One region of the Peribacillus sp. TH14 genome, then DNA from elsewhere that is predicted to be linked to it. Evidence: riboswitches for the same ligand, from Rfam matches in the RefSeq annotation. Region 1 holds a riboswitch; each other region holds the start of a gene.
What was found. A riboswitch is a leader RNA that binds a small molecule or an ion and turns the genes downstream of it on or off. The one in region 1 is predicted to bind glycine.

Region 1 (2,258 bases):
AACGTAATTGATAAAGGGTGTAAAAGGAGCTTTGAATGTAGAGTGGGCTCTCAAGTCCGGACGTTTTTTCGCATATTTGATATGTGAAATCAAGATGATGCTCCAAACCCAAATAAAACAGATGGCACTGATTGTAGTTACTATTGTAAAGGCCTGTTCAGGTATCATTTTGCTTAGCAATGCCCCTAGGGAGACGACGATTGCCGATGTAACCAAGGCATTACTTGGAACAGCATGTTTATTTAATTTTGCTAATTTTGCAGGAGCATCGTTATTATTGCTTAATGTATAAAGCATACGGCTTGTTGAAAATAAACCGCTGTTGCCGGCAGATGCAGCGGATGTCAGGACAACAAAATTGATAATCCCTGCAGCGATTGGAATGCCGATTAGTGTAAAGACTTCTACGAATGGACTGCTTGATGCATCCAGCTGTGTCCAAGGATTGACGCATAGAATGACGAGTATGGCACCTACATAGAAAAGTAAAATTCGGACTGGGATTTTATTGATGGCTGATGGTATATTTTTTTTCGGGTTAGCTGTTTCTGCTGCAGAAACACCAATTAATTCGACCCCTACAAAGGAGAAGACAACCAATTGTAAAGATAGCAGGAAGCCGGATACGCCGTTCGGAAACATGCCTCCGTGGCTCCAAAGGTTGGTGAGTGAAACGGTTCCTGTATTGGTTTTAAAGCCAATGACTAACAGGATGATGCCTACAATAATCAAGGCAATAATCGTGATGACTTTAATGAGCGCGAACCAGAATTCAAGTTCTCCAAACAATTTAACCGTCAATAGATTCAATCCTAACAGAATGACTAGGCATGCAAGAGCTGGTATCCATTGAGGGATATCGAACCAATATTGCATATAGACACCAACCGCAATGATATCGGCCATGGCTGTCATGATCCAACAGAACCAATAGGTCCATCCGGTTACGAATCCAGCCCACGGCCCGATATATTCGGTAGCGAATTCGGTGAATGACGTATAACCGGCGTTGGATAAAAGTAATTCCCCTAAAGCCCTCATAACAAAAAATAAGGCAATCCCTATAATAAGATAGGAAAAGATAATGGATGGGCCTGCTAATTGGATGGCTTTACCGGATCCAAGAAATAAACCGGTGCCAATGGTTCCTCCTATTGCAATTAATTGTATATGGCGATTTTTTAAATCTCTTTTCAATTCCTGTTTAGCCAATTTGAGCATCTCCCGTTGTATATGATCTTAGTCGTGTGGAGCGTGATTCCACATTCCGTGTAGCTCGTTGTTTTCACCTCGCTTATGCCATTGAATGGCAATATCTTGGATTTTGGACAATAAAAAAAGAGATTGGATACTACCAATCTCGTCAGGTTTAAGAATAACAATTCATCATTCGTTACTCTTCTGTCCTTTTGCCTGAGATTGTGAATCCTTCGGCGCTGTACTATGTACAGTCTCTCCAGAAGCTGCTCCTGCTATAGTGTGATCCATAGCATTCAACGCTTGCTAGTATGCGGTTGTAATAAATGTCCGTTTGTAGAAGAATTGAATCTTCCTTCGGTCATTTGTCATTATACTTAAATAACGTCAATATAATATTGGAATTCTATCATTGTTTATTCTATAGGTCAATATGAAAATTGGAAAGTTAGCGGGTAATGTAGTTGGTATATATCAACTCTTTAAAAATAGTGATTGGAAAAGCCATAATGACTGTAGCTGATAGTTAACGGGTACACTTTAAAATCAATACAAAAAACAACAACAAATTTTGTGGTTATCGTTCCTCAGAAAAGTAGACTTCGTTTAAGCCTTAATTTTCCTTTTGGTGATATATATGAACCAAAAGGAAGCTGTAAGGGATGTTACAAGCCCCTCGTGTCATTATTGGTATTTCACAATATTGTAGCTTTTCTAGGTGGTTTTTTTCTAAACAATTCATACCATAGAACTGGCATTTTAATCGCGACCGTTTTCTGAATAGTGTGATAATATTTAGGTAAAAAGGTGAAGGGAATTAGAGATGCTATGGCGATAAAGACAGTATCAATTGTTGGATTAGGAGCACTGGGCATTTTATATGGACATCATTTATCAAAGGAAATGCCGAAGAAGAATGTGAGGATTATTGCGGATACAGCTAGAATAAAGAGATATGTCCAGGATGGGGTTTATTGCAATGGTGAGCTTTGTGACTTTCATTATGTAACGCCTGAAGAAATATGCGAGCCTGCAGATTTGATGATTTTTACTGTTAAATT
Region 2 (2,258 bases), 2.5 Mb from region 1:
CTTGGTATTCAATTCAAAAGCCCATTGACTTACAAGTGAAGCGGGGACAAGAATTAATACTTTTTTAACAAGACCACGGATCATATATTCTTTTAGAATCAAGCCAGCTTCGATTGTTTTTCCGAGACCTACTTCATCAGCTAAAATGGCTTTTCCATTCATCTTTTCAACTACCTGCTTTGCCGCTTCCAATTGGTGGGGAAGCGGGGTGAGCTGTGGAAGATGCTTGGGTGCCTGTAAACCTTCAAAATCAGGAATAATGAGGTTTTCTTCCATTTGAACAGCCAATTTATAAAGCTCCCAATTACCCCATGGACCGTCATTTTCCATCTTTTGTAGAAACTCGTCATTCCAATCAGAACTGAAGGATATATTAATTTTCATTGAAACTACTCCTTCTAAAATCATAATTTTCTTATTTAAGGTTGAAACCCGAACATTTTATATGTGAAGTAAGAAAAATATTTCTCTGTAAAAGATATTGCAGAGAAAAGTTTCTTAAGGTAGGATGTAAGTATATTTAGAAAATTCCAATTTCCCAAAACGCTTAAAAGATGAATGTAGTTCATGTTTTTCATAGTATGGGCAACCGCCTCTTACTTTATCCCAGATTAACAGACTAGAGATCATTCATTAAGTTCTGAAGTTTTAAGGAGAGTTGGTAGAGAAAGCATTTTGTAAATGCACAGAGGTTTTACTAACTATCAGTAGGATTAATTACTTTCCTAATTGGTGGAGACACATTTATATGCGGGTGAAGATAAGGGGAGAGACTACGAATGTAGCGCCGAAGGAGCAAACTTAGCAGTGAATCTCTCAGGCAAAAGAACTCTTATTGGACGCAACTCTGGAGAGCGCCGCTCGTTGCAGGACGGCCACCAAAGGGGAAAACCTATTATATAGGTAAACTTTCAGGTTTCAGGACAGAGAAAAAGCTCTTTAGGGCTTTCTCTGTCCTTTTTTGTGCCCTTTTTTCCACATTATGAATCAGGCTGAGAAGTATAAGAAGATCTGACAAAATGGAAAGAAGCTTTTAGAAAAGTGAGCAAAGTAAATCTAAAAAATCTAAGGGGGGTCATTTTTTGACCAATTTAAAAAGAACGCCACTATTTGAGGTTTATCGTGAATACGGAGGAAAAACGATCGATTTTGGCGGCTGGGAACTTCCTGTCCAATTTTCGGGTATCAAGGACGAACATGAAGCAGTTCGTACAAAAGCTGGCTTATTTGATGTTTCCCATATGGGTGAGGTTGATGTGAAGGGCCCAGGGAGTCTTGCCTTTTTACAAAAAATGATGACCAATGATGTATCAAAGCTAAAACAGGGCGGAGCAATTTATACGGCTATGTGTTATGAAAACGGCGGTACTGTTGACGATCTTATCATTTATAAAAAGGCAGAAGACGACTATCTGCTCGTGGTCAATGCCGCCAATACAGAAAAAGATTTTAACTGGCTACAAGCTAATTGTTCAGAGGATGTCCAACTTTCGGATGTATCAAGCGATTATACACAGTTGGCACTGCAGGGACCTTTGGCAGAGAAAATATTACAAAAACTATCTAATGATACACTTTTGAGTGAAATTGGCTTTTTTAAATTCAAGGAAAATGTCCTGATAAATGGGCTTTCCACGATGGTTTCACGTACAGGATATACGGGTGAAGATGGTTTTGAAATATATAGCAACAGTGAAAATGGCCCGGCCCTTTGGAGAGCTATTCTAGATGCAGGAAAAGAAGAAGGGATACAGCCGATAGGTTTAGGGGCACGTGACACACTCCGCTTTGAAGCTAAACTTCCGCTTTATGGACAGGAGCTTTCACCGGATATTACCCCAATTGAAGCCGGGATTGGTTTTGCGGTTAAAGTGGATAAGGAAGCCGACTTTTTCGGGAAAGCCGTTCTTACTGAACAAAAGGAAAAAGGGGCACAACGTAAGCTTGTCGGAATTGAAATGATTGACCGCGGCATTCCTCGTCATGGCTATAAGGTATACAGTGGGGATAAAGTCATTGGTGAAGTTACGACTGGCACTCAATCACCAACATTGAAGAAAAATGTAGGATTGGTAATTATCGATAAAGACTTTTCGGTGATGGATTCTGAAGTCGAAGTGGAAATTCGTTCAAAACGATTGAAAGCTGTTATTATACAAACACCTTTTTATAAAAAACCACGTAAATAGAGAGGAATGGTCATTAAGATGAAACATCGTTACTTACCCATGACAGAGCAGGATAAACAACAAATGCTG
Region 3 (2,055 bases), 3.4 Mb from region 1:
AAGGTACTTTACGGGCATTAAGTTTTGCAAATGGCACAGGTGCATTTTTATCTTTGGCAAGTGAGTATACCATCCGGCTTGTACTGAAGATTGCACTGTTGCATGCCGAAGCAGCCGATGTTAGGACGACAAAATTGACGATACCAGCAGCTGCAGCGATACCAACAGCCACGAATACTTGGACGAATGGGCTTTCCGATGGGATGATTGCGTTCCACGGATAAACACTCATAATGACAATAAGTGCGCCAATGTAGAAAATTATAATCCGAATAGGAATATTATTGATTGCTTTTGGGATAACTTTCTCTGGATCTTCTGTTTCACCTGCTGTAAGTCCTACAAGTTCAATACCAACAAACGCAAACACTACCATCTGGAATGAGAGGATAAATCCATTTATTCCATTTGGGAACATACCTTCGTGGCTCCATAGATTCGTGAAACTGGCTGCGCCTGAATCTGTGGAAAAGCCTTTAATAATCATGAAAATACCGATAACTATTAGTGCTAGAATAGCGATAACTTTAATTAATGCGAACCAGAATTCCATTTCGCCAAAAAGTTTTACGGTTGCTAGATTCATAAATAGCAAAATGACAAGCGCAATTAAACCTGGCATCCACTGTGGTACGGAGGGAAACCAATACTGGGTATAAAGACCAACTGCTGTTAAGTCGGCCATTGCGATTGAAATCCAGCAAAACCAGTAGGTCCAACCGGTGATAAATGCTGCCATATTACCTAAATAGTCTTTTACAAAGTCAACAAAAGAATTATATTCCAAATTGGTTAAGAGTAGTTCTCCAAGTGCGCGCATGATTAAAAAGCAAATTACGCCTGTAATCATGTAAGCAAATAAAATCGATGGTCCTGCTAAGTGAATAGATTTTCCTGCTCCGAGAAATAATCCCGTTCCAATTGCCCCGCCAATAGCGATTAGTTGTACGTGCCTGTTTTTTAGGCCTCTCGACAATTTTTGTTCCTGCATATGATTTCCCACTCCTAATTTCCAGATAATTGAATAATAATATTCCGATAACATTTTGACATATTATTATTCAACCCAACAAAGAAAACGCTTACAATTTTAATATAATATTACTCAATATGTTGCTGATAAATATTCTGGTTCTGGTGCAAACCTCGACATAATCTACCAAGCCTTTGAAAAGATAAAGGTATTGCATTCAACCTATTGCAGATTCTCTCTAAGGTAAAAGTTGTAGTCAGGAAAATTGAAAAGAAAGACTCATTCTTTAATAAATTTCATAGCACAATCCTCCTTTTTTCGTTTGTGCTATCTTTCCCAGCATAAAAAGGGCATAGGAAAGATAGGTGTTCTCCTATCTTTCCTCTGTCCTTTTACCTGAGAGTTTAACTCCTTTGGTGGCTCATAGCTCTCTCCAGAGACGCGTCCTATTGTGGTCCTTTTACCTGAGAGATTCATACCCAATTTTTGGGAATTGCCCCTTCGGTGCTAAACAATGCGTTTAGTCTCTCCCACAATTATCATCCGCTGATATAAAATCGCATTAACAGTTGTATAATAAATGGTTCTAATGGAAATTTCAACAAATATCTGAAAAAACTTTATTTTCAGAATTTTAAATATAGAGATAGGGCTTTCTGACAGTTCATAAATTATATACCCCTAGTACCCCAAGTGAATTGTGAATTGAATAGGAGTAGATTGCTTTTTACAGTCGATAAACACCGTTCATAATAGTGTACTTTTACAAACTACTTATACCTTTCAAATATACACTACAGAGGATGCTTTCTAGATAAAAGCATCCTCTGTTTACGTAATCATTATTATTGGAAATCATAAAGAAAAACCTCCAATTCAATACCGAAGTTATCTTTAATGTGCTAAATAGTTTTAGTCACTTAACTTCCCTTGTTTTGGTGTACAATTCAAACCAGAACAAAAACATTTAAAGTGATAACGTTGGCAACATTCCCTTCTCTGTCCTTTTAACTGAGAGTTTAACTCTATGCTAAAAAGAGTCTTCCTCTTTGGTGGCGTTTTATAAACGCGCTCTCCAGAGT
Region 4 (2,258 bases), 3.4 Mb from region 1:
TTGGATAATCTCCTAACAGTTCATGGATGAATTTACCGATTGACACGACTCCGGCTGTGTGGGAACTTGACGGTCCTACCATGATTGGACCTATTATGTCAAAACAACTTTGAAATTCCATTGAGTCCCCCCCTTTTTTCTTACACAGTAATTGGTTGTTGAAATAACGGATAAATATCACAAATTCCTTTGGTTGTTTCTTTTGCTGTCTCCAGAACGTCTTTATCCCCTTTACTCTTTAGAACAGCTGAAATCACTTTACCGATTTTCACCATTTCATCCTGCTTCATGCCTCGAGTTGTTAATGCTGCTGTTCCCATTCGGATACCACTGGTAACAAATGGCTTTTCTGGATCATATGGAATCGTATTTTTATTAGCGGTGATGCCTGCTTCTTCTAATAATTTCTCTGCTTCTTTTCCTGTTAAATTCCACGGACGTAAATCTAAAAGGACAATATGATTATCTGTTCCGCCAGAAACAAGAGCTGCACCTTCATTTTTTAATGTTTCACTAAGTGTTGCAGCATTTTCAATGACTTGTTTCGCATAGTCCTTAAAGCTTGGTTGTAATGCTTCGTTGAAAGCAACCGCTTTTGCTGCAATAATGTGCATGAGAGGGCCGCCCTGAATTCCTGGGAATACAGATTTATTAATCGATTTGATAATCTCTTCATCGTTTGTTAAAACGATACCCCCGCGAGGCCCTCTCAATGTTTTATGAGTAGTACTTGTCACAACATCTGCATATGGGATTGGGGATGGGTGAAGACCGGCCGCTACCAGCCCTGCAATATGAGCCATATCCACCATAAGTTTTGCTCCAACTTGATCAGCAATTTCTCTAAATCGTGCAAAATTAATGGTTCTTGGGTAGGCACTTGTCCCTGCAATAATCAATTTTGGTTTTTCTTTCATTGCGATAGCTTCCAACTCATCATAATCAATTAATTGGGTATCTTCTCTAACTCCATAAGACACTACTTCAAACCATTTTCCTGAAACACTGACTGGACTTCCATGAGTTAAGTGGCCGCCATGTGAAAGGTTCATTCCCATTACTTTATCACCAGGCTGAAGCAGTGCGAAAAATACTGCGAAATTTGCTTGTGCACCCGAGTGAGGCTGAACATTTGCATATTTGGCACCAAACAGCTTTGTTAAGCGCTCAATAGCTGCTTGTTCTGCCACATCGACAAATTCACATCCGCCATAATAACGTTTTCCTGGATATCCTTCTGCATATTTATTCGTCATTACACTTCCCATTGCTTCTAATACATCTTGGCTGACGAAGTTTTCTGATGCAATCAACTCTAAGGTTTGATGCTGACGATTTTGCTCGTTTCTGATAGCTTGAAAAATGATTGAATCATTTTGCTGTAAACTCATTTGTACTCCCCCTTGAAAATTTTTGAATTAAAGGTTTGTTGCATAGCTAGTGACTACGAAACACTACCCTTTTTTTGCGCACAAAAAAGAACAGAGAAGGGTAGCTTAGTTTAGCTTTCTCTACCCTTCTCTGTCCTTTTACCTGAGAGTTTAACCCTTTTATATTAAAAGGGCCTTTCCCCTTTGGTGGCGTACTACTTTATACGCGCTCTCCAGAGGTGCGTCCAGTTGTGGTTCCATCTACCTGAGAGATTTGTTCCAAGGGTCTTTTTGGAACTTGCTCCTTCGGTGGCGTGTCGCATTGCACTCTCCCACAACCGTCATTCGCTCATATTTAATTTTATTATGTTTAGAATAATTGGTGGAAATAAGAATGTCAAGATTTTCTTGTAAGCGTTAACATTATTTTTTTGAAAATTCTTACTTTATGAATGTCACATATGGTCATCCAGATTACTCACGGTCGCTTGTATCATCGTTTTTTGCAAGTTGACTATTTTGATAAAGTTAATAGTAGGTCCCTTACTTTTGTCCGTAGCCTCTTAATTTTCCGCTACCTCTTTCTGATCCGCATGATTTACCTTCGTTTTCTGCATCTTATAAATCGCAATCAGCGAAATAAACCAAACAGGAGTTACGAACAAGGCAACACGAGTATCTTCCGCAAGTGCAAGCACAACAAGTACGAACGCTAGGAAAGCAAGGATCAAGTAATTAGAAATTGGATAAAGTGGTAATTTAAATTTGTTCATTTTCGCTAGATCTGGCCTTGTTTTGCGGTATTTCAAATGACTGATGACAGTAATTCCCCAAATAAAGATGAAACATACTGTAGAAATACTTGTAATTAACGTAAATACTCCTTCT

Region 2: linked by a shared signal. The riboswitch ahead of gcvT (glycine cleavage system aminomethyltransferase GcvT) and the one ahead of JFU50_RS06925 (amino acid permease) in region 1 are both predicted to bind glycine.
Region 3: linked by a shared signal. The riboswitch ahead of JFU50_RS23365 (amino acid permease) and the one ahead of JFU50_RS06925 (amino acid permease) in region 1 are both predicted to bind glycine.
Region 4: linked by a shared signal. The riboswitch ahead of glyA (serine hydroxymethyltransferase) and the one ahead of JFU50_RS06925 (amino acid permease) in region 1 are both predicted to bind glycine.

Annotation. Positions count from the first base shown of each region.
Region 1 covers NZ_JAEKEK010000001.1:1,403,877-1,406,134, reverse strand. The annotation lists gene JFU50_RS06925 (amino acid permease) at 1-1,212, opposite strand, end outside; glycine riboswitch at 1,392-1,470, opposite strand; gene JFU50_RS06920 (ketopantoate reductase family protein) at 2,026-2,258, shown strand, end outside.
Region 2 covers NZ_JAEKEK010000001.1:3,899,593-3,901,850, forward strand. The annotation lists gene JFU50_RS18945 (DEAD/DEAH box helicase) at 1-384, opposite strand, end outside; glycine riboswitch at 755-842, shown strand; glycine riboswitch at 846-929, shown strand; gene gcvT (glycine cleavage system aminomethyltransferase GcvT) at 1,083-2,189, shown strand; gene gcvPA (aminomethyl-transferring glycine dehydrogenase subunit GcvPA) at 2,208-2,258, shown strand, end outside.
Region 3 covers NZ_JAEKEK010000001.1:4,823,144-4,825,198, reverse strand. The annotation lists gene JFU50_RS23365 (amino acid permease) at 1-991, opposite strand, end outside; glycine riboswitch at 1,356-1,412, opposite strand; glycine riboswitch at 1,416-1,516, opposite strand; glycine riboswitch at 1,964-2,055, opposite strand, start outside.
Region 4 covers NZ_JAEKEK010000001.1:4,825,263-4,827,520, reverse strand. The annotation lists gene JFU50_RS23375 (serine dehydratase beta chain) at 1-121, opposite strand, end outside; gene glyA (serine hydroxymethyltransferase) at 141-1,391, opposite strand; glycine riboswitch at 1,512-1,617, opposite strand; gene JFU50_RS23365 (amino acid permease) at 1,934-2,258, opposite strand, start outside.